DNA from 2 places in the Cnuibacter physcomitrellae genome. Region 1 is predicted to be linked to the other one. Evidence: riboswitches for the same ligand, from Rfam matches in the RefSeq annotation. Region 1 holds a riboswitch; the other holds the start of a gene.

Evidence for each region. Region 1 has a riboswitch for glycine ahead of gcvT (glycine cleavage system aminomethyltransferase GcvT). Riboswitches for the same ligand answer to the same signal wherever they lie in the genome.
Region 2: it holds a riboswitch for glycine, as region 1 does, so the genes downstream of both, IEX69_RS07095 (L-serine ammonia-lyase) here and gcvT (glycine cleavage system aminomethyltransferase GcvT) in region 1, are expected to answer to the same signal.

The regions. Positions count from the first base shown of each region.
Region 1 is NZ_BMHD01000001.1:887,605-898,038, forward strand. Features, by position in the region: gene gcvP (aminomethyl-transferring glycine dehydrogenase) at 1-1,007, opposite strand, end outside; gene gcvH (glycine cleavage system protein GcvH) at 1,012-1,389, opposite strand; gene gcvT (glycine cleavage system aminomethyltransferase GcvT) at 1,391-2,512, opposite strand; glycine riboswitch at 2,568-2,665, opposite strand; glycine riboswitch at 2,666-2,754, opposite strand; gene IEX69_RS04225 (tetratricopeptide repeat protein) at 2,785-5,691, opposite strand; gene IEX69_RS04230 (hypothetical protein) at 5,691-7,487, opposite strand; gene IEX69_RS04235 (hypothetical protein) at 7,564-7,710, opposite strand; gene IEX69_RS04240 (hypothetical protein) at 7,760-8,884, opposite strand; gene IEX69_RS04245 (hypothetical protein) at 8,871-9,638, opposite strand; gene IEX69_RS04250 (hypothetical protein) at 9,697-10,005, shown strand; gene IEX69_RS04255 (DUF5071 domain-containing protein) at 10,184-10,434, opposite strand, start outside.
Region 2 is NZ_BMHD01000001.1:1,518,719-1,529,152, reverse strand. Features, by position in the region: gene IEX69_RS07140 (pyridoxal phosphate-dependent aminotransferase) at 1-629, opposite strand, end outside; gene IEX69_RS07135 (MarC family protein) at 719-1,351, opposite strand; gene IEX69_RS07130 (AI-2E family transporter) at 1,348-2,382, opposite strand; tRNA gene IEX69_RS07125 (tRNA-Trp) at 2,531-2,603, shown strand; gene secE (preprotein translocase subunit SecE) at 2,631-2,909, shown strand; gene nusG (transcription termination/antitermination protein NusG) at 2,867-3,814, shown strand; gene rplK (50S ribosomal protein L11) at 4,088-4,519, shown strand; gene rplA (50S ribosomal protein L1) at 4,533-5,222, shown strand; gene IEX69_RS07100 (hypothetical protein) at 5,412-6,317, shown strand; gene IEX69_RS07095 (L-serine ammonia-lyase) at 7,349-8,734, opposite strand; glycine riboswitch at 8,875-8,965, opposite strand; gene IEX69_RS07090 (GNAT family N-acetyltransferase) at 9,035-9,571, shown strand; gene IEX69_RS07085 (NADP-dependent oxidoreductase) at 9,847-10,434, opposite strand, start outside.

The sequences.
Region 1 (10,434 bases):
GCGAGGAGCACCTGCGCGGTGCAGATGTTCGATGTCGCCTTCTCGCGACGGATGTGCTGCTCACGGGTCTGCAGGCTGAGCCGATAGGCGGTCCGTCCCGTCGCATCCACGCTCACGCCGACCAGGCGCCCGGGCAGCTGCCGCTCGAGGCCGTCGCGCACGGCGAGGTACCCGGCGTGCGGGCCGCCGAATCCCATGGGCACGCCGAAGCGCTGGGACGTCCCGACGGCGATGTCGGCCCCGAGCTCGCCCGGAGGGGTGAGCAGCGTCATCGCCAGCAGGTCGGCGGCGACGACCGCGAGGCCGCCGCCCGCGTGCACGGCGGCGATCACCACAGAGGGATCGGCCACGCGGCCGGACGCTCCGGGATACTGGACCAGCGCTCCGAAGGCGTCGTGCAGCACCGGGGGCAGCTCGGCGCCGGACAGATCGGCCTCGACCACCTCGATGCCCACCGGCGCGGCCCGCGAGGCCAGGAGCGCGCGCGTCTGCGGCAGCGCATCCGCGTCGACGACGAAGACGTTCGAGCGCGACCTGCTGGCGCGGCGCGCGAGGAGCATGCCCTCGACGGCCGCGGTGCCCTCGTCGAGCATGGAGGCGTTGCCGGTGGCGAGGCCCGTGAGCTCGGAGACCATGGTCTGGAAGTTGATCAGGGCCTCGAGCCGGCCCTGCGAGATCTCGGGCTGGTACGGCGTGTACGCGGTGTACCAGCTGGGGTTCTCGAGCACGCACCGCGTGATCACCGCCGGCGTGACGGTGTCGTAGTAGCCGAGGCCGAGGAACGAGCGGTTCACCCGGTTCAGGGAGGCGAGGGCCCGCAGCTCGGCGAGGGCCTCGCGTTCCGAGGCGGGGACGGGCAGGGCGTCGAGCGACGAGGTCTGCTGGATCCCGGTCGGGATGGCGGCACGGACCAGCGCGTCGACGCTCTCGTAGCCGAGCGTCTCGAGCATGCGCGCCTGAGCTGCCGAGTCCGTTCCGATGTGGCGGGAGACGAAGCCGTCGGTCATGCGGTCAGCGTCCGATCAGGGCGGCGTACTCGGCCGCCGTCAGGAGCGCGGGCTGCTCGGCGAAGCGCACCTTGAGCAGCCAGCCCGCGCCGTAGGGATCGCCGTTCACGGTCTCGGGCGCGGCCTCGGCGTCGGCGTTCTTCTCGAGCACGGTCCCGTCCAGGGGCGAGAAGAGCTCGCCGACGGACTTGGTGGACTCGATCTCGCCGACCACGGCGCCGGAGCTCACGTCAGCTCCCTCGTCCGGGAGGTCGAGGTAGACGATGTCGCCGAGCTGCTGCGCGGCGTAGTCGGTGATCCCGATCGTGGCGGTGTCGCCGTCGATGCGGACCCACTCGTGCTCGGCGGTGTAGCCCAGGTCGTCGGGGAGTGCGTCGGTCATGTCAGTCCTTCTTCCGGCGGTAGAACGGGAGGGAGACGACCGTGACGGGGAGGCGGCTCCCCCTCAGGTCGACGTACAGGGTGGTGTCGGAGGCGGCGGACGCGGGGTCGACGTACGCCATGGCGATGGGGTGGCCGAGGGTCGGCGAGAGCGCGCCGCTCGTGATCTCGCCGATCGGATCCGTCGCGGACTCGTCGGGGAAGACCGCGTATCCCGCCCGGGGTGCTCGGCGCCCCTCCCCGACGAGACCGACCAGGCGGCGCTCATCCGGACCGAGGGGAGAGCGGGCGGCCTCGGCGCCCGGAGCCGTCGAGCTCGCGGCGACGACCCGCGCCAGGGCGGCCTGAGGCGGTCGGATGGAGGTGCCGAGCTCGTGCCCGTAGAGCGGCATGCCCGCCTCGAGGCGGAGCGTGTCGCGAGCGGCGAGGCCTGCGGCGACCAGCCCGAGGGGCTCTCCCGCATCGCGAAGAGCACGCCACAGCGCGGCGGCCTCGCTCGCGGGGATCGAGATCTCGAACCCGTCCTCGCCCGTGTAGCCCGTGCGGGCGAGGAGCACCGGTGTCGCGCCGAACGAGCCGGCGGCGATGCGGTAGTAGCCCAGGGAGCCGAGGTCGTCGACCTCGAGGCCCTGGGTCTCCGCGAGCACCTGCGCGGCTTGGGGCCCCTGGACGGCGATGAGGGCGCGGTCGTCCAGGTCGGTGACGATCACGTCGAGCCCCTCGACGCGCTCTCGGACGGAGCGGACGACGACGTCGTGGTTCGCGGCGTTGGCGATGACGAGCACCTCGTCGTCGGCGAGCCGGTAGACGACGACGTCGTCGAGGACGCCCCCGTCGTCGTCGAGCAGGAGGGAGTACTTCGCCCGGCCGGCCTCGAGGTCCTGGACGCGAGAGACGAGGGCGTGGTCCGCCGCCTCCGCCGCGGCCGGACCGGTCAGGGTGAACTGCGCCATGTGCGACAGGTCGAACAGGCCCGCCGCCTCACGGACGGCCCGGTGCTCGGCGAGGTCGCTGTCGAAGCGGACCGGCATCGACCAGCCGGCGAAGTCGACGAAGGAGGCGCCCGCCGCCTCGTGCTCGGCCTGGAGCGGGGAGGGTCGGGAGGGGGACGATTCGGGGGGCATGAGCTCTCCAGCGTGCGCGGAGCACGACGCCGACGGCGTCGCGCTGGTGGCGAAGAACTCCCCCTCTGTCATCGGGCCTGAGAGCTTCACCGCGTGAGCGGCTTTCACCATCGGCGAGCCCGCATCGGTGCGCGGACTGCTTTCCAGAGCGGCCTGGTCACAGCGGTACGAGGACCTGAGAGATTATCGGGGAGGATTGCTCCTTCGGTGCCGGCTCGAGCCGGCTCTCCCGCTGTGACGTGTGGGCCCGTTGTTCGATTGTGGTTGCGAGTCTAGCCGGGTCGGGCCTCGGCGGTCGAGGGCTCGCCGGAGGCCGCGGCCTCGCGGCCGTCGAGCCGCGCGAGCTCCTGCTCGGCGGCGCGCCCGTCCGGCCCCGGCGCCGCCGCCGCGAGCGCCAGCTCCGCGCGTGCCTCCTCGGGCCTGCCGACGAGCATCAGCATCCGGCCGGCGAAGAGCCGGAGTCGCGCCGAGCAGGCGGGTTCGCCGATCCGGGTGAACTCGTCGGCGGACACCCGTGCCGCTTCGATCGCCGCGTCCTCGTCGCCCAGGTCGTCGAGCACGCGGGCTCTGGCCTCGAGGGTGCGGGCCCGGAGCGCTCGGTCCGTCACCGCGGCGCGGACGGTCGCGACCGCGTCGATCTCCTGCAGGGCGTGCCTGTCACCGAGTGCCGCGAGCGCCCGTGCCGCACGCAGCCGCAGCTCGACGAGCTCGTCGGGGTCGCCGAGCCGGATCGCCGACGCCCGTGCCGCATCGAGGAGGTCGACGGCCTCCTCGCTCCCCTGGTCGGCGAGCAGCTCGCCGAGGGTCAGCTCCAGCTCGAGGCGGCGGCGGCGCATCCGTTCTCGTTCGACCGGGGAGGGACCGGCCGCAGTGGCGGTCGCATCGGCGATCGCGGAGGCGAACGCGTCCGTGTCCGCGTCCGTACCCGCGTTCGCGGAGGTGGCGTCCGTTGCGTCGTCGACGGCGGCGAAGTGCTCGAGGGCGACACTCCAGGCACAGTAGGCGGCTGCGTCGTCATCGTCGTCGCGGCACGCCCGGCCCAGGAGCCAGAGGACCTCCGCCGTGCTCGGACCGTGCTCGCTGCGTGCGGCGTGCTCCAGCACCCCCTCGAGCTCCGCGCGGGCCTCGTCGCCCCGCCCCGCGAGCACGAGAGCGGAGGCCAGCTCGAAGCGGGCCGCCAGGGCGTCCGGCCGGCCGATCGTCACGGCGATCCGCGCGGCCGTCCTCCGCGCCTCGACCGCACCGTCGAGCTGGCCCGCGTCCGTCAGGAGGGCGGCCAGGAGCCCGCAGGTGTCGATCATGCCGTCGTGGTCCCCGAGCTCCGTGTGGACCGCGAGCGCCCGGTCGGCCTCCGCCACCCCGTCGTCCGCTGAGCCCAGCGCGAGATGGGCGTGCGAGCGGTGCAGGTGGGCGGCGGCCCGGATCCCGCGGTCTATCCGCTCGACGAGCACGTCGCCGAGAAGGGTGAGGGCACCCCGGTGGTCCCCTGCGGCACCCCTCGCGCGGGCACGCAGCAGCAGCGCTCTCGCCCGCAGCTGCTGAGAGGGGTGCGCCGTCGACGCCCTCGTGACCGCCTCGCCCAGGAGCCGGTCTGCCTCGCGCCACCGCCCCCTCTTCAGCTCCACGCCCCCGTACGCGAGGAGGAGGCGCGCCAGGACGGGGTCTGCGAGACCGAGACCGCGGGAGCGCTCGAGGGAGTCGGCGAAGCGCTGGAGCGCATCCGGGGCATCACCGCCGAACAGGAGCAGCCCGAGCTGCAGGTCGAGCTCCGCCTCATCGTCGAGGTCGTCGACGACGAGGCACTCGAGTCGACGCTCCAGTTCCTCCTCTGCCGCCCGCAGCGCGCCCTGGTCGACCAGGAGCCTCACCCTGAGCTCGAGCAGGGTCGCCCGCTCGTCGCGGTCGGCGCACAGCAGTCCCTCGTCGATGAGCCGGCGGGCCTCATCGGCCCGTCCCGCGGATGCGTGCTCACGTGCGGCGGTCAGCGAGGCCAGCGTGTCGGGCAGCACGTCCTCGTCCCGGCGGGCAGCGCCGGATCCCCTGGGCAGTGCCGCACGGGTCGCGATGACCGTACGCGGTCCGTGTCCGGTCGCTCGATCGCGTTCGACCCGCGCCACGCTCGCGGTCACCCCGTCGCGAGAGTCGAAACGCCCGGCGAGATCACGGGCTCGTGCCCAGACCGCCCGCCCGAGCGTGGCGGTCGTCCAGGCGCCCACGCGGGGGCCGATCAGCGCCGAGAACGCGGGATGCTCGGCGAACGGCACGGCGGCGGAACCTCGCCCCGCGCGGGTGAGCGCGTCGAGCAGCCCGCCCAGGCCGACGAGGAGGTCGACGACCTGCTCCGTCGACCGCTCGTGCCGGGCCAGTCGCTGCACCGCCGAGACGGCGAGCGCGAGGCCGTCCTCGAGGTCCGAGACGACGGCGCTCAGGCCGATCCGAGCTCCCAGGATCGACAGGCCGCCGGTCGTCGACGATCGGCCGAGCTCGTCGGACAGCTGCAACGCGGTGGTCGTCCTCCCCTGACGCACCAGCGGGAGCAGCAGGGCCGCGGCGGCAGCCTCGGGTTCGGTCGGGCAGCCGTCGTCGTCCAGCCGGAGCGCCTCGAGCTCGGCGACGGCAGCTGCCTCCCGGCCCGCGACGAGGTGACGACGCAGCTCCACGGCGTGCGCGCATCCTCGGCAGCAGACCCCCGGTCGGCCCTCGACCGAGCGGAGGAAGCGTTCACGAGCCGCTCCGTCGCCTCCGCCGGAGCGGAGCGACCACTCGTAGCGGGCCAGGAAGCACGGGGCGAGGTCGGCACCGGCCGCCGAGTAGACGTCGACCATCTCGTCGAGGGTGCGCTGGATCGTCGCCGCGCTGACACGGTGGCTCGCCGCGAGGGCTCTCGTGATCGTCGCGTAATCCCAGAGCAGGTCGAGCTCGTCGACGCTCGTGGGGAAGCACAGTGGATCGGCGCGATGGAGCGTGAGGCACCGCCCGAAGCTCTCGAGACGGAGGCTGTCGTCGCGGGCGAGCATCGCCCAGCTCGAGAGGCGGAGCTCGGCGGCGTAGATCAGCTCGTCGTCGCCGAGCGAGTGCGCCAGTCCGCGGGCGCTCTGCAGCACCTCGAGCTCGAACGCGCCGTGGGTGAGGCGATCCGACTGGTTCAGCAGACGTCGGATGTGGTGGGTCGGCTGCATCAGTAGGGCAGGCGCCCCAGAGCCTGGCCGGGTGTCCAGTGCGAGACCGGGCGGGGATCCGAGGGGCGCGGCGTCGGCGCGGTCGGCGCCGGAGTCGGTGCGCGTGTGGATGTCGGTGCGCCCGGCCTGGTCCTCTCGCTCGTCGCGCGGACGGTGACGTCGGCGCGGCTCGGCGGGACGGCGGCCTGCCTGACCCGGCGGGCGCCCTCCTCGGCCTCGGCCTCGCCCTCGGCACTCTTCGCCGCGGGAGCCATGCGGGCGAGGACCGCCCCGACCAGTCGCTCCAGCGGGCCATCGCCGAGTGCTGTCCGCCACAGGACGCAGAGCACCGCGGTCGACAGCGCTGTGATCGCCAGCGGCAACCAGGCCAGCGGCGGGAGTGCCTCATCGACGATCGCGGGCACTCGTGCCAGCACGATCACCCCAGCCACCACGGTGGCGGACAGCGCCAGGCTCCCCACAGCGCTGAGGGGCAGCAGCGCGGCCCGCAGCAGGTTCTGAGCGAGGAGCAGGAGCGCGGTCACGGCGACGGCGACGCCGAGCGACGTCGCCAGCACGGCGACCGACGACCGATCCGGCGCGGCGACGGGAGTGACTGCCCACGAGGGGACGGACTCCAGGCCCGGCAGCATCAGAAGGGCCGCGAACCCGCCGACGGCGAGAACGGCACCGGCGAGCGCCACGAGCGCACGACGTGCTGGGCCGCCCGTGATCGCTCCAGCCAGTGCCGCTCCGACGAACGCAGCGACGACGGCCATCGCGAGAGACGCTCCCTGCGACGCGCTCCATCCCGTGACGGCGCCGACCGCCCGCAGGGCGGAGGAGGCGTCTCCTGCGCGGGGAAGGACGAAGGCCGTCACCGCGGAGATCGCCGGCGCCAGGAGGAGCACCATGAATCCGAGCGGCACGAGCAGCCGCGATCGGAGAGGTGCGAGCAAGATGGCGAGCGGGGACAGCACGGCGGCCAGGAGGACCTCCACCCCGCCGGGCGCGTCGAGTGCGAGGAGCGCTGCAGCGAGCGGAAGGAGCAGCAACGACCGCGTGAGGCGTCGCAGCCGACGGCGCGACAGCTCCGTCGGCGAACCGTCACCCTCACGGAGCGCGACGACCGAGGCGGCGGCCGAGACGAGCAGGACGCCGCTGAGTCCGATCCGAGAGCACCAGTCGGCGGCCGTGATCCCCGTGACGACGAGCGTCGACGAGGAGGGGACGAGCGCAGGGACGAGCAGCGCGAGGAGGAAGACGGCGCGGGCTGCCTCGAGGCCCACTGCCCTGCCGGGCCGGCCGAACAGCCTGACCGCCGTGGCCGAGGGAGTCGGATCGCGGTCGGAGGTGGGTCGGCCGGCGGCGGGATGGCCTGCGGCCGGATCCTCGGCGGCGGCAACCGGCTCGGGTGCCAGGGGCCACCGGCTGCTCTCCCCCGCCGGCGCCGCGGGGAAGGGCGGAAGCGACAGAACCGGCTCGGGGCCGAGCGGCCACGCGGGCTCGGCGACGGCGTCGGAGTCCTGCAGAGGCTGCGAGGCCGTGTCCGGCGCGGTCGCCGTGTGGGCGGGACCCGTCGCCCCGGCCGTCGGCGTCCGCGCGGCTCCCTCGGACGATCGCCTGCGTCTCGGGCCGCGGACCGCGGCGACGCCCACCTGATAGCCCTGCTCGGCGTGGAGCTGGGCGCGTCGCCGTCGGGACGTCCGTACTGCACGGGCTGTGACGAGCCCGATCACGGCGACGATCACCAGCCCCGACGCGACTCCGATCAGCGTGGGGACGCTGAGCGTGATCGCGCCATCGAGTCCTGCCATGCTAGCTCCTTCTCGCGGTGCGAGTACGGAGCCTATTCACTTCTCGGCAGAAAGTGAAGCATCCTCGTGTAAGGGCTCAGGGGCCGCCGAGCTCGGCATCCTCCGAGAAGTCGGACTCCTCCTCCATGACGCCCACCTCGTCGTCGCCGGAATCGGTTCCGGTGCCGATCTCGTCCCACACGGTCGGCTGATCCTCGGGTGCTCCACGATCGATGCTGCTCATGCCCCTCACCGTACGTCGGCCCGCCCCCGCGCGCTCGCTCCTGGCCGGATCAGCCCGCGAGTCGGACCACCCAGAACGCGACCGCGACACCCGTGAAGGCGATGGAGAGCACCAGCGTCAGCACGGGCACCCGCGCTCGGAGTCGACGCCCCGCGTCGGCCACCTCGGTCGGACGCTCGCGGAGCGCGGGAGTGGCACCGAGACCGTCGGCCGTCCCCTGCGCCGACGGGTACCCACCGCCGCGCACCGTCGCGGACACGCGATCGTCGGAGTAGGCGGCGGTCTGCTTCGCGGTCTTCGGCCACAGCGCCGCCACCAGCGCCTCGATCCGGCTCCACTCGTGCGGGTCGTCGAGCCGGAGACCATCGCCGACGTAGACGAACAGGAGGTCGTCGACGATCTCGACGTCGACGTGGGAGGCGCTGTCGATGAAGGCCGCCATCACGTCCGGCGTGAAGACGTAGAGGGCGTGGCGCTCGTAGCCCGAGGGGCAGTAGAGCGTGAAGTACCGGTCGAAGTCGCCCTCCAGGCTGAGGATCTGGGAGCGGTTGAACCCGATCGGCAGGTTGGAGCCGAACAGGCCGTTGTTCGCACGGGCATCCAGGAGGATGTGCGGAAGCCGTCGATCGAGCTGCAGCAGGAGGTAGCCACGCCGATGCACGCGTCGGTTCTTCTCGTTACCCGTCTCGAAGACGAACTCCCCCACCTCCACGACACGCTCGCCGCTGCGCCGGAGGACGTTCTCGAGTCGGCGACCACCACCCTGCTGGAACAGCACGCCCGGGTACACGCTGTCGTCGGTGGGTCGGAACTCGAATCCGTTCCGCTCGGCGAACACCGCGAGCCGGAGCCGTCTGCCCCAGGCCGCACGACGGCTGAGCACGAGCCAGACCCCGCCGCCGACGAGGATCGTGGCGCCCACGAGGAACGAGAGGCCCCGAAGCGACAGACCAGGGATCATCCCCGACGCGCTCACCGGGGCCAGGACGCCGTTCGCGAGGGCGCCGACCCCCACGACGAGGATGACGGCGATCGTCCGGAGCGGCCAGGGCGGGACGAACTCCGGAGCGTCCGCCTTCAGTCGAGCTCGAGATGACGCCCGCTCGTCAGCTGCAGGGGCCGCGGAGAGCGGCTCGAGGTCGAGGCCGCGCAGCGGGCTCTCAGCTGCGGACACGTCGCACCGCCTCGGCAAGCGCAGGCCAGGTCGCGGCCCGCTCGAGAGCGAACGGCTGCGGGGAGTAGACGAGCACGAACTCCCCCTCCGCCTCGACGTGGAGCGGATGCGGCAACTCCTCCACGCTCAGGGCAGGCAGTGCCCTCAGGGCGCGCGCCCCGCCGCCGGGCGGAGCCGGTGACGTGGCCGCCGTCATCCCCACAGCGACGGACGACCCCCACCTCTTCGCCGAGTCGGGATCGTGCACGAGGAGATAGCCCACGTCGATGCCGCCGCCCCCGTCGAGCGCCGAGGCCGTCGCACGGAAGCGACCGACCTCGAGGAACAGCGGCGATCGGCGACGGAGGCGCACGACGGTGATCCGCCCCGTCCCCTCCCGGAACAGCACGCCCGGGGTGTCGGGGTCGGTGACGTCGCGCTCGATCTCAAGACCGTTCTCGGCCGCGAGGAGATCGAGCCGGAAGCCGTCCTCGGCGCTTCGTCGCCTCCGCTTGAGGCCGACCACCACCGAGTACACCACGAAGGCGAGGATGAGCGCGCCGACGATCGGCAGCAGCTCGAGGTCGGCACCGACGAGGTACACGCACACCACGACCAGCACGACGGCGGTCGCCGCGTACGAGCCCACGGTGACGAGCAGGCGCCTCGGCGCACCGGCAGGGGCGGGACGCCTCAGCCGCCGACGCTCCGCCGCGGGGATCGCGCGCGTGAGAGCATCGGTCGCGATCACGAGGTCTCCGGACGAGGACTGCATGGGATGAGCTTACCTCATCCTCGAGGAATCCTCGGTGAAGGTGGGATACGGTGGAGCGATGGACCTCCTCGTGGCACTCGCGGTGATGGTCGTCGCCATCACCGCCGCGCTGATCGGGATCCCCCGTATGATGTCCGCCGAGCGCGCCCGCCAGCGCGAGGAGCACGAGGCGGGCAGCCACGGCGTCGCGGGCTTCGGCGTCGTCGACGAGCTCTTCAACCCCTCGGCGCGCAACGCCGTCTTCGAGCGGCAGGTGCAGCAGGAGCACGTCGTCCCCGCGCCCTCCCCCGGCGATCCCGCCTACACCGAGAACCGCATCCGCCTCACCCTGCCGCCGGAGGGGCCCGGAGCAGCCCAGAGGTCCTGAGGTGACCGGCATGAAGGTTGAGCCCGCGCCGCTTGGCCGATAAGCGTGGCGCCTGCCTGCGTTCCCGCCTCACACAGGGGAAGATGATCGAAGCACCCGCGGGATGATCGGTGCATCTGGTGCGTGACATCGGACAGATGACCCGGAAGCGAAGACACCGCCGCGCGTTCGACCTCATCTAAGAATCGCGGAGCGTGTGCTCCTCGATAACGTCAAGCCGGTCAGCTGCCGCAGTCCAGGCTCCTTCCAGATCACGCGTAGAGGCCACGCGTATCAAGTCATCCTCGAGCATCGCTTGAACAGGCAGAGGCCATCGCGCCACGACATACTCTAAGGTAGCTGCTTTCCAGGAATCGTCTTGGCCAGTCAGTATTTTTCGGACAATCCCGACCGATTCGATCGGGAACTGCACCAAGTAGTCCGAGATGC
Region 2 (10,434 bases), 630 kb from region 1:
TAGATCTCGTCGGTGATGACCCAGAGCCCGTGCTCCTCGGCCCAGGCGCCGATCTCCGCGGTCTGCTCGGGGGAGTAGACGGCACCGGTCGGGTTCGAGGGCGAGACGAACAGCAGCACCTTGGTGCGCTCGGTGCGCGCCGCCTCGAGCTGCTCGACCGTGACCAGGTACCCCTGGTCGGCGCCCGCGAACACGTCGACGGGCACGCCGCCGGCGAGGCGGATGGCCTCGGGGTACGTGGTCCAGTAGGGGGTGGGCACCAGGACCTCGTCGCCCGGGTCGAGCAGGGTCGCGAACGACTGGTAGACCGCCTGCTTGCCGCCGTTGGTCACGATGATCTGCGCGGGGGAGACCTCGAGGCCCGAGTCGCGCAGCGTCTTCGCGGCGATCGCCTCGCGCAGCTCGGGGAGCCCGGCGGCCGGCGTGTAGCGGTGGTTCTTCGGATCGTGCACGGCCTCCGCCGCGGCCTCCACGATGTGCGGAGGCGTCGGGAAGTCGGGCTCGCCCGCCGCGAAGCTGATCACGGGGCGTCCGGCGGCCTGGAGCGACTTCGCCTTCGCGTCGACCTTGAGGGTCGCCGACTCGGCGATGGAGGCGATGCGGTGGGAGATCCTGGAGTGCTCGGTCACGCCTCCACCCTAGCGAGCGGATGCTGTGCGCCAGGCTGCGGATGCGGGCGCGGCTGCGATCACGGCACCGAGCTCGCGACGAGGTCGGATCAGGAGGCCGCGGGCGTCCCGGTGAGGACGGGGAACGCATCGCCGAGGGCGGAGAGGATCGACTGGATCGCGATCGAGAGCAGCAGCAGCCCGAACACGCGGGTGACGATGCTCATCGCCGTCGGCTTCACGACCTTCGTGACCTCGGGCGAGAAGTACAGCACCACCGCGATGGCGAGTGAGACCACGAGGATCATGACCACCCCCATCAGCAGGTCGACGAGGCTCGAGTAGGACTCGGAGAACGTGATGATCAGGCTGATCGCCCCGGGTCCGGCGATGATCGGAATCGCGAGCGGCACGACGACGGGGGAGGAGGACGCATCCGTCGTGACGATGTTCTGCTTGGCGGTGAGCATCGCCCACCCGATGCTGGCGACGAGGAGGTTGCCCGCGATGCGGAACGAGGTGATGTCGATGCCGAAGGCCTGCAGGATGTACTTCCCGGCGAACAGCGACACCACGAGCACCGCGAACACGGCGACGCCGACCCAGATCCCGATGCGGCGCTGCCGCTGCGCCGGGAGGTCCTTGGTGAGGTTGAGGAAGATCGGCAGGCTGCCGATCGGGTTGGTGATGGTGAGCAGCGCGATGCCGCTGGCGACCAAGGCGGGGGTCGAGATGTCGCTCACAGCTGCTGCTGCCTCGGCACGACGACCTGCTTGACCACGATGAGCACCGACGCCACGACGGGCACGGCGATGAGGGCGCCCAACACCCCGAGGAGCGTCCCGCCCACGAGCGCGCCGATCACGACCAGGAGGCCCGGCACGTCCACCGCCTTGCTCATGATCCGCGGGCTGAAGACGTAGGCCTCGACCTGCATGTACACGAGGTAGTAGATGCCGATGCCGATCGCCGCCGCCGGGCTCACCGTCAGCGCGACGATGGTGATGATGATCGCGCTGATCACCGTGCCGATCAGCGGGATGAGCGCGAGCAGGAACGCCATCACCGCCAGCGCTCCTGCGTAGGGGACGCCGGCGATGAGCATCGCGATGAAGCCGAACACACCGTTCGTCCCCGCGAGGATCACCTGCCCGCTCACGTACTTGCCGATCGAGCGGACGATCTGCTCCGAGATCGACTCGACCCCCTCGCGGCGCGAGGCGGGGACGAGCACGTACAGGCTGCGCTTGACCTGATCCAGCGAGCCGAGGAAGAACAGCGTGAGGATCACCACCAGGAGGCCTCCGGAGAGCCCGTTCACGATGGCGATGCCCACCTTGAGCACCCCGCCGCTGATGGTGGCGATGTTGCTCGGATCCGACAGGAAGCTCTCGAGGTTCGCCACCAGCGCCTTGGTGTCGACCGAGCCGCCCGTGAGCCGCGTGAACCACTCCTGCTGCGTGATGGTCCGCGCGAACTGCGGGATGTTCGCCACCAGCTGGCTGGTCTGGTCGACCACGGCGGGGATGATGAGGAAGAAGACGCCGACCGCGAAGGCGATGACGAGCACGAACGTGATGACGATCGCCCAGCCCCGGGGGATGCGCCTGCGCTCCAGCCATCGGACGAGCGGATCGAGGCCGAGGGCCAGGAACAGCGAGGCCAGGATGCAGATCATCACGGTCGACAGCTGCGTGAAGGCGAAGCCGAGGGCTATGGCGAGCAGGCCGCCCAGCGTGGCCAGGAACCCGATCCGAAAGGGGTGACCGCGCATCGTGTGAGCCCCCTCGTCCTTTGCGGTGTCCTGGGATGTGACCTACACTGTCTCACGGTGGTCGAATCCGCCAAGCTTTTCTATGCCCGTCGATAGGGCACGTCCTCTGTGAAGTGAGTGTAGCGAAGCCGTGTGATTCGCGATCCATAGGGCGGTGGCTCAAGTGGTAGAGCAGCGGTCTCCAAAACCGCAGGTTGCAGGTTCGAGTCCTGTCCGCCCTGCGCCGGCTTTGTGAAAGGTACGATCCCGTGGCACGAAAAGTGATCGACGAGCCCTCCGAGGACGTCGTCGAGAATGCGAAGAAGGAGCGCGCCGCTCGGCGCAACCCGTTCGCGCGGATCGTGCTCTTCATCAAGCAGGTCTTCACCGAGCTCCGGAAGGTCGTCACGCCGACCAGGCGCGAGCTGATCAACTACTCGCTCGTCGTGCTGGTCTTCGTGGTCATCGTGATGGCCATCGTGGTCGGCCTCGACCAGCTGTTCGGATGGCTCGCCCTCCTCGTCTTCGGAGACGCGAGCGGTTCATAGCGGCCGCGGGCTCACCTCCCGGCCGACGAACGCCGACACCCCCAGAAGAAGGAATCCATCCCGTGTCTGACCCCAAGCCCGACCAGGCCGGCGCTCCCGCCGACCTCGACGCGCTGCTCGACGCGATCGACGCGCCCGCCGACCCCGAGGCCGACGCCGTCATCGACGAGGCGCTCACCATCGACGACTTCGATGAGGCCGCCGCCGTGCTCGACGTGATCGAGGACCCCGACGCAGACAAGGCGAACGAGCCCCTCGACGCCGACGAGGCCGAGGCGGAGGTCGACCCGTACGACGCGTTCCGCAAGGAGCTCCGCGCCCTCCCGGGCAAGTGGTACGTCATCCACTCCTACGCCGGGTTCGAGAAGCGTGTGAAGTCGAACATCGAGAGCCGCAAGGTCTCGATGGGCATGGAGGACTTCATCTTCCAGGTCGAGGTCCCGATGGAGGACGTCGTCGAGATCAAGAACGGCCAGCGCAAGCTCGTCACCCGCGTGCGCATCCCGGGTTACGTGCTCGTGCGCATGTTCCTCAACGAGGACAGCTGGTCGGTCGTGCGCCACACGCCCGGCGTGACGGGCTTCGTGGGCAACGCCCACAACCCCACGCCGCTGCGCTTCGACGAGGCGTTCAACATGCTGAAGAGCCTGGTCGAGGTGCCCGAGGCTCCGGCTGCCGCGAAGGGCGGAGCCGCCAAGGGCGGCAAGGCCGTGGCGCGCTCGCTTCCTGCCGAGGTCGACTTCGAGATCGGCGAGACCATCACCATCAAGGAGGGCTCGTTCGCGGGCCTGCCCGGCTCGATCAGCGAGATCAAGCCCGAGAGCGGCAAGCTCACGGTCCTCGTCTCCCTCTTCGAGCGCGAGACCCCCGTCGAGCTGTCGTTCGACCAGGTCACGAAGCTCTGACCTTTCTGCCGCGCCGCCGCCTCTGCGGCGCGGGTCGTCCGTGCTGGACCACGACGCGGTCGCGGCCCAGCCCGGCAACGGCTTGACGAGACACGTCATCGGCTCGGTCGCACTGCCAACCGGATGCGGACCCCCACCTTCGGGTGCGGGTCCGCTTCCGTTTGGTAAGCTAGTGCGGTTGCCTTTCAGGCGACGTGCCCCACACACCGATTCAGGGATCAGCCCTGCGTCGGGAGCGCTGTCCATCCGGGCGGCTCGAAGAGAGAAGAGAACATGGCACCGAAGAAGAAGGTCACAGGTCTGATCAAGCTTCAGATCCAGGCCGGCGCCGCCAACCCCGCCCCGCCCATCGGCCCGGCGCTGGGTCAGCACGGCGTCAACATCATGGAGTTCTGCAAGGCGTACAACGCCGCGACCGAGTCGCAGCGCGGCAACGTCATCCCGGTCGAGATCACCGTCTACGAGGACCGTTCGTTCACGTTCATCCTCAAGACCCCGCCGGCCGCCGAGCTCATCAAGAAGGCCGCGGGCGTGCAGAAGGGGTCGTCGACCCCGCACACGGTGAAGGTCGCGAAGCTCACCCGTGAGCAGGTCCGCGCCATCGCCGAGCAGAAGCAGGTCGACCTCAACGCGAACGACATCGAGGCCGCAGAGAAGATCATCGCCGGTACCGCCCGTTCCATGGGCATCACGGTCGAGGCATAAGGAGGAGGCTGACATGGCACAGAAGTCGAAGGCCTACCGCGCCGCGGCCGAGAAGATCGAAGCCGGCAAGTACTACACGCCCACCGAGGCCGTCGAGCTCGCTCGCGAGACCGGCTCCAAGAAGTTCGACAGCACCGTCGAGGTCGCGCTGAAGCTCGGCGTCGACCCCCGCAAGGCGGACCAGATGGTGCGCGGCACCGTCATCCTGCCCCACGGCACCGGCAAGACCGCGCGCGTCATCGTGTTCGCGACCGGCCCGGCCGCTGAGGCCGCGATCGCCGCGGGCGCCGACGAGGTCGGCGGCGACGAGCTCATCGAGAAGGTCGCGGGCGGGTACACCTCGTTCGACGCCGCCGTCTCGACCCCCGAGCTCATGGGCAAGGTCGGTCGTCTCGGAAAGGTGCTCGGCCCCCGCGGCCTCATGCCCAACCCGAAGACCGGCACCGTCACCCCGAACGTCGCGAAGGCGGTCGAGGACATCAAGGGCGGCAAGATCGAGTTCCGCGTCGACAAGCACGCCAACGTCCACTTCGTGGTCGGCAAGGCGGGCTTCTCGCAGGAGCAGCTCGACGAGAACATGAAGGCCGCGCTGGAGGAGATCCTCCGCCAGAAGCCGAGCGCCGCCAAGGGCCGCTACATCCAGAAGGGCGCGGTCTCGACCACGTTCGGCCCGGGCATCCCGCTCGACGTCAACGCGATCTGACGCACGCGCCACTCGCGCACTCGCGCCGAAAGGGCTCGAATCCTCCGGGAGCCGGGCCCTTTCCCGTTCTCGGAGTGCTGTCACATCCGTGTTGGGCACTTGTCCTGCACAAGCCGCACGTCGGCCGGCCCGGTCCACGGATGCGCTCACCACCACCCGAGGACACCACCGGTCGTCGACCATGGGCTCATGACCCGGTACCTCGCCCTCCCTCGGCGGCTCGCCGCCCGGCCGTTCCGCGCCTCGACGTCGGGGTTGTCGCGCAGCCGGCTCCGCGCTTCCGATCTCGCGGCGCCCCACCGCGACGTCCGTGTGCCGGCCGCACTCGCCGACGACCTGCTGATGCGCTGTGTCGCGCTCTCGACGGTCCTCCCCGAGGGTGCGTGCTTCAGCCACCGTACCGCGGCGCTCCTCTGGGGGTTGCCGATGCCCGCCTCCGACGGCGACGACCTGCACGTGACGGTGCCTGCACCGGTCCGCGCCCCGCGCATCCGCGGTGTCGTCGGGCATCAGTCGCGCGCGGTCGAGCGCGTGCGGGTACCCGCGGGCCTCTGGGTCAGCACTCCCGGACGCACGATCTGCGACTCCGCACCCGACCTCGACCGGGTGCAGCTCGTGAGCGTCGTCGACCACCTGCTGAGCACGCGCACCGCCGCCGACCTGTCGGAGTCCATCGCCGCGCATCCGCATCCCCAGGCTGCACGGCTCGCCCGTGCGCTCGCCGAGGCGCGTCCCGGTGTCGACTCGCCCCGCGAGACCGCGCTGCGGCTCGCCATCGTCGATGCCGGGTTCCCCGAGCCGGTCGTGAACGGGTACGTCCAGTCGGCCGAGGGCTTCATCGTGGCGAAGGCCGACCTCTCCTATCCCCGGTACCGGGTGGCGATCGAGTACGAGGGCGACCACCACCGCACCGACCGCCGTCAGTGGTTCCGTGACGTCGCCCGCTACCGCGAGCTCGAGTCGCTCGACTGGATCGCCCTCCGTGTCACGACCGCCGACCTCACCCCGAGCCCTCGCGACCTCCTCGCCCAGCTCGCCCTGCACCTCCGCCGCCGCGGCTGCCCTCTCCCCACCCTCCGCCTCCCGCCCCGCTGACCACCCCCGCCCTGCGCCGGGTCTCGGAAGGTCGCCACGAGTGAGGTGGCCGGGCGCCATGGGGGCGAGTAAATCTGACAGTCGTGGTGGGTCCATCGGTCGGCAGGTCGCCACGAGTGTCAGATCGGTGGGGTGTTCTGGTGAGGGTGGGTGTCGCGAGGTTACCGGGCTGGCGGATCTGACAGTTGTGGTGGGTTCATGGGCGGGGACGTCGCCACGAGTGTCAGATCCGTGGCCTGCGCTGGTGGGAAGCGCATCGTGAGGTGATCGGCTGGGCCGGCCTCTTAGATCTGACAGTTGTGGTGGGTTCATGGGCCGGGAGGTCGTCACGAGTGTCAGATCCGTGGGCTTAGCTGGTGGGGGAGCGCGTCGTGAGGTGATCGGCTGGCCCGCCTTCGTGGCTTTGGCAGTTGTGGTGGGTTCATGGGCCGGGAGTCGTCACGAGTGTCAGATCCGTGGGCTGCCCTGGTGGGGGAGTGCGTCCTGGGGTGGTCGGGCCGGAGCGACTTCGTGGATCTGGCAGTTGTGGCGGGTTCACGGGGCGGTAGGTCGCCACGAGTGTCAGATTCGTGAGCTGCCATCGTCCGAGAGGGCGCACGCGGCGCCAGTCGGACAGTGGATCTGACAGTCGTGGTGGCCTCTTTGAGCGCAAGGTCGCCACCAGTGTCATATCCGTGCCCTAGTCGGTCAGGGCGCAGGCGGCGCCAGCCGGGCCGCTGATCTGACAGTAGTGGTGGCCTCCTTGAGTGTGAGGTCGCCACGAGTGTCAGATCCATGGCCTGCCCTGGTGAGGCGCGTCGAGAGGTGGCCGCGTGGGATCGGGCTGTTGGATCTGGCAGTTGTGGTGGGGTCGTCGGGCGGGAGGTCACCACGCGTGCCAGATCCGTTGCTGCTCTCGTGCGAGAGAGCGCAGGGGGTGCCACTCAGGCCGCGGATATGACAGTTGTGGTGGCCTCCGCCAGCGCGAGGCCGCCACGAGTGTCAGATCGGCACTCGCGCCCGCGGACCGCGCCCGCGGGCCGCGGAGGGGGTCAGCACTCGACGACGTGGACGCCGACGGTGAGGGCGAGGCCGCCGCGGGCGGTCTCCTTGTACTTCGAGTGCATGTCCGCGCCGGTGAGGCGCATGGTCTCGATCACCTGGTCGAGCGACACGTGGTGGGCGCCGTCGCCGCGCAGGGCCATGCGCGCGGCGTTGACGGCCTTGCCCGCCGAGATGGCGTTGCGCTCGATGCACGGGATCTGCACGAGTCCGCCGATGGGGTCGCAGGTGAGCCCGAGGCTGTGCTCCATGGCGATCTCGGCCGCGTTCTCGACCTGCGCGGGCGTGCCCCCGAGCACGGCGGCGAGACCCGCCGCCGCCATGGACGCGGCCGATCCGACCTCGCCCTGACAGCCGACCTCGGCGCCCGAGATCGACGCGCACTCCTTGATGATCGAGCCGATGGCGGCCGCGGTGAGCAGGAAGCGGACGGCCGCATCGTCGGGCGAGGCGAGGCCCGCCGGCGTGTAGTGGAGCGCGTAGTCGAGCACCGCGGGGATGATGCCCGCGGCGCCGTTGGTGGGGGCGGTGACGACCCGTCCGCCGGAGGCGTTCTCCTCGTTGACGGCCAGGGCGACGAGGTCGACCCAGTCGAGGGCGAAGGCCGGATCGCGTCCGGGATCCTCCTCCCGCAGCCGGGCGAACCACTCGGCGGCTCGGCGGCGCACCTCGAGCCCTCCGGGCAGCGTCCCCGATCGGGTCATGCCACGCTCGGCCGAGCCGCGCATCGCGTCGCGGATCGCCAGCAGTCGCGCTCGCACAGCGGAGGCGGTGCGCCCGCCCGCGACCTCGACGCCCATCATGACCCCGGCGATCCCGTCGGCGTCCTCCGACGCGCGATCGAGCAACTCCGCGGCCGAGTGGAACCCGACGCCCGTGCTACCGGACGTCACGCCCCGCAGCGGCGCCGCACCGTCCTCGACCACGAAGCCGCCGCCGACGGAGTAGTACGTGCGCGAGGCGAGCATCTCGCCCGACGCGTCGAGCGCCGTGAGCGTGAGCGCGTTCGGATGCTCCGGGAGCATCCGGTGCGTGAGGACGATGTCGCCCTCCGCCAGCGGGAGCGTCGGCCCGCCGGCGAGCCGGATCCGCCCCGACGCCCGCCAGCGAGCGACCCGGTCGTCCTTCTCGTCGGGATCGATCGTCTCGACGTCGTGCCCCTCGAGCCCGAGCATCACCGCGGGCAGCGTCCCGTGACCGCGCCCCGTGGCCGCGAGCGAGCCGAACAGCTCCACGCGGATGCGCGCCACGCGCGACAGCAGCTCCTCCTCGGCGAGGAGGGCCGAGAAGCGCGCCGCGGCCCGCCAGGGCCCGACGGTGTGCGAGCTCGAGGGGCCGATGCCGATCGAGAAGAGGTCGAACGCGCTGATGGTCACGGAGGCTCCTTGATCGGGCCCGGTGTGGCCGGGCGTCGTCGCCTCCCCGCTCTGTCCTGTGACCTGAGAGCCCCGGAGCCCGGGGGCTCCTTCCACCTTCGGTAAGCGCCGTGTCGAACGCCGCTGTTCTCCAGAGTCGCCTCGCCGCCGCGGTGTGGGGCCTGAGAGATTCCCGGGGAGGGTTTGCTCCTACGGCACCTTCTCGGGAGAAGGATCTCCCGCGGCAGGTCGTCAGCGCTCTCAGCTTACTCCGCCGTCCGGCGTGACGAGGGGTCGGATGCGCGCCGCTAGGGTGGAGAGGTGGTCGAGGTCAGGCGTGCGGTGGCGAACGATTCAGCGGCTCTGGCGAGGGTGGCGGCCGCCACGTTCCCGCTGGCCTGCCCGCCCGGATCCGACCCCGCCGACATCGCCGACTTCATCGCCGCGAACCTCACGGAGGAGCGCTTCGCCGAGTACCTCGCCGACCCGGCCAGGGTCATCACGGTCGCCGAGGGGGAGGCCGATCGCTCCGAGTTCGCGGGCTACACGATGCTCGTCGAGGGTGATCCGTCGGATGCGGATGTCGCGTCCGCGCTGCGCCTGCGACCCACGATCGAGCTGAGCAAGGTGTACGTACGCGAGCAGTACCACGGGGCCGGGGTGTCCCGGCGGCTCGTCGACGCGACGATCGCCGCCGCCCTCGACACGACCGCGAAGGGCGTCTGGCTCGGGGTGAACGACCGGAACGCCCGCGCGGTGCGCTTCTACGAGAAGTCGGGGTTCGAGCGGGTCGGCCGCAAGACCTTCCGGCTCGGCTCCACCCTGGAGAGCGACTTCGTGATGGAGCGCCCGCTCTGACCCGGCCGTCCGAGCGGCACGGGCAGCCCGCGCGGCACGGGCAGCGCGAGCGGCGGGGGCATCGCGGTCAGCGCGGAGGCCGCGGAGACGCCGCGAGCGCCTGAGCTCCGCGGGTTCCGCCCGCCGCGAGCACGAACGACTGCGCTCACGCCGTCCTCCCCGCTCGGAGCGGGCGCAACCCGCACCAGGCCGGCGGCGAGCGGCCCACGGCGGCGGCGCGAGCGGCCCGCGGCGGCGCGAGCGGCGCGAAGCCCCGGGACGGCCGCAGCCCGCCCCTAGAGGGGCAGGGCGCCGACCTGCAACACGACCTTGCCGCGCGTGTGACCCGACTCGATCGCCCGGTGCGCGTCCGCGGCCCGGTCGAGCGGGAAGACCTCCTCGACGTGCACTCGCACGTCTCCGGAGTCGAGCAGCCGGGCGATCACGGCGAGCGTCGACGCATCCGGGATGAACTTGTAGGTGGACGAGCGCACCCCGGCGGCCGCCGCGTCCGCGGCGAGCGTGTCCCAGCTCCCCGTGGGCGCGTTGACCAGGAGCCCGCCGGGACGCAGCACGGTGAGCGACCGGGTGCCGGTCTCGTCGTGCACGTTGCCGATGAGGTCGATCACCACGTCGATGCCGGACAGCACCTCGTCGAACCGGGTGCTGGTGTGGTCGATGACCTCCGCGGCGCCCAGCCCGCGGAGGAACGAGAGGTTCCGCGGCGACCCCGTCGCGATGACGTGGGCTCCGAAGTACGCGGCGAACTGGACCGCGAAGTGCCCGACGCCCCCGGCGCCCGCGTGCACGAGCATCCGCTGGCCCTCGTGGGCCTTCGCGACGTCGACGACCATGCCCCACGCGGTGAGCGCCGCGAGCGGCAC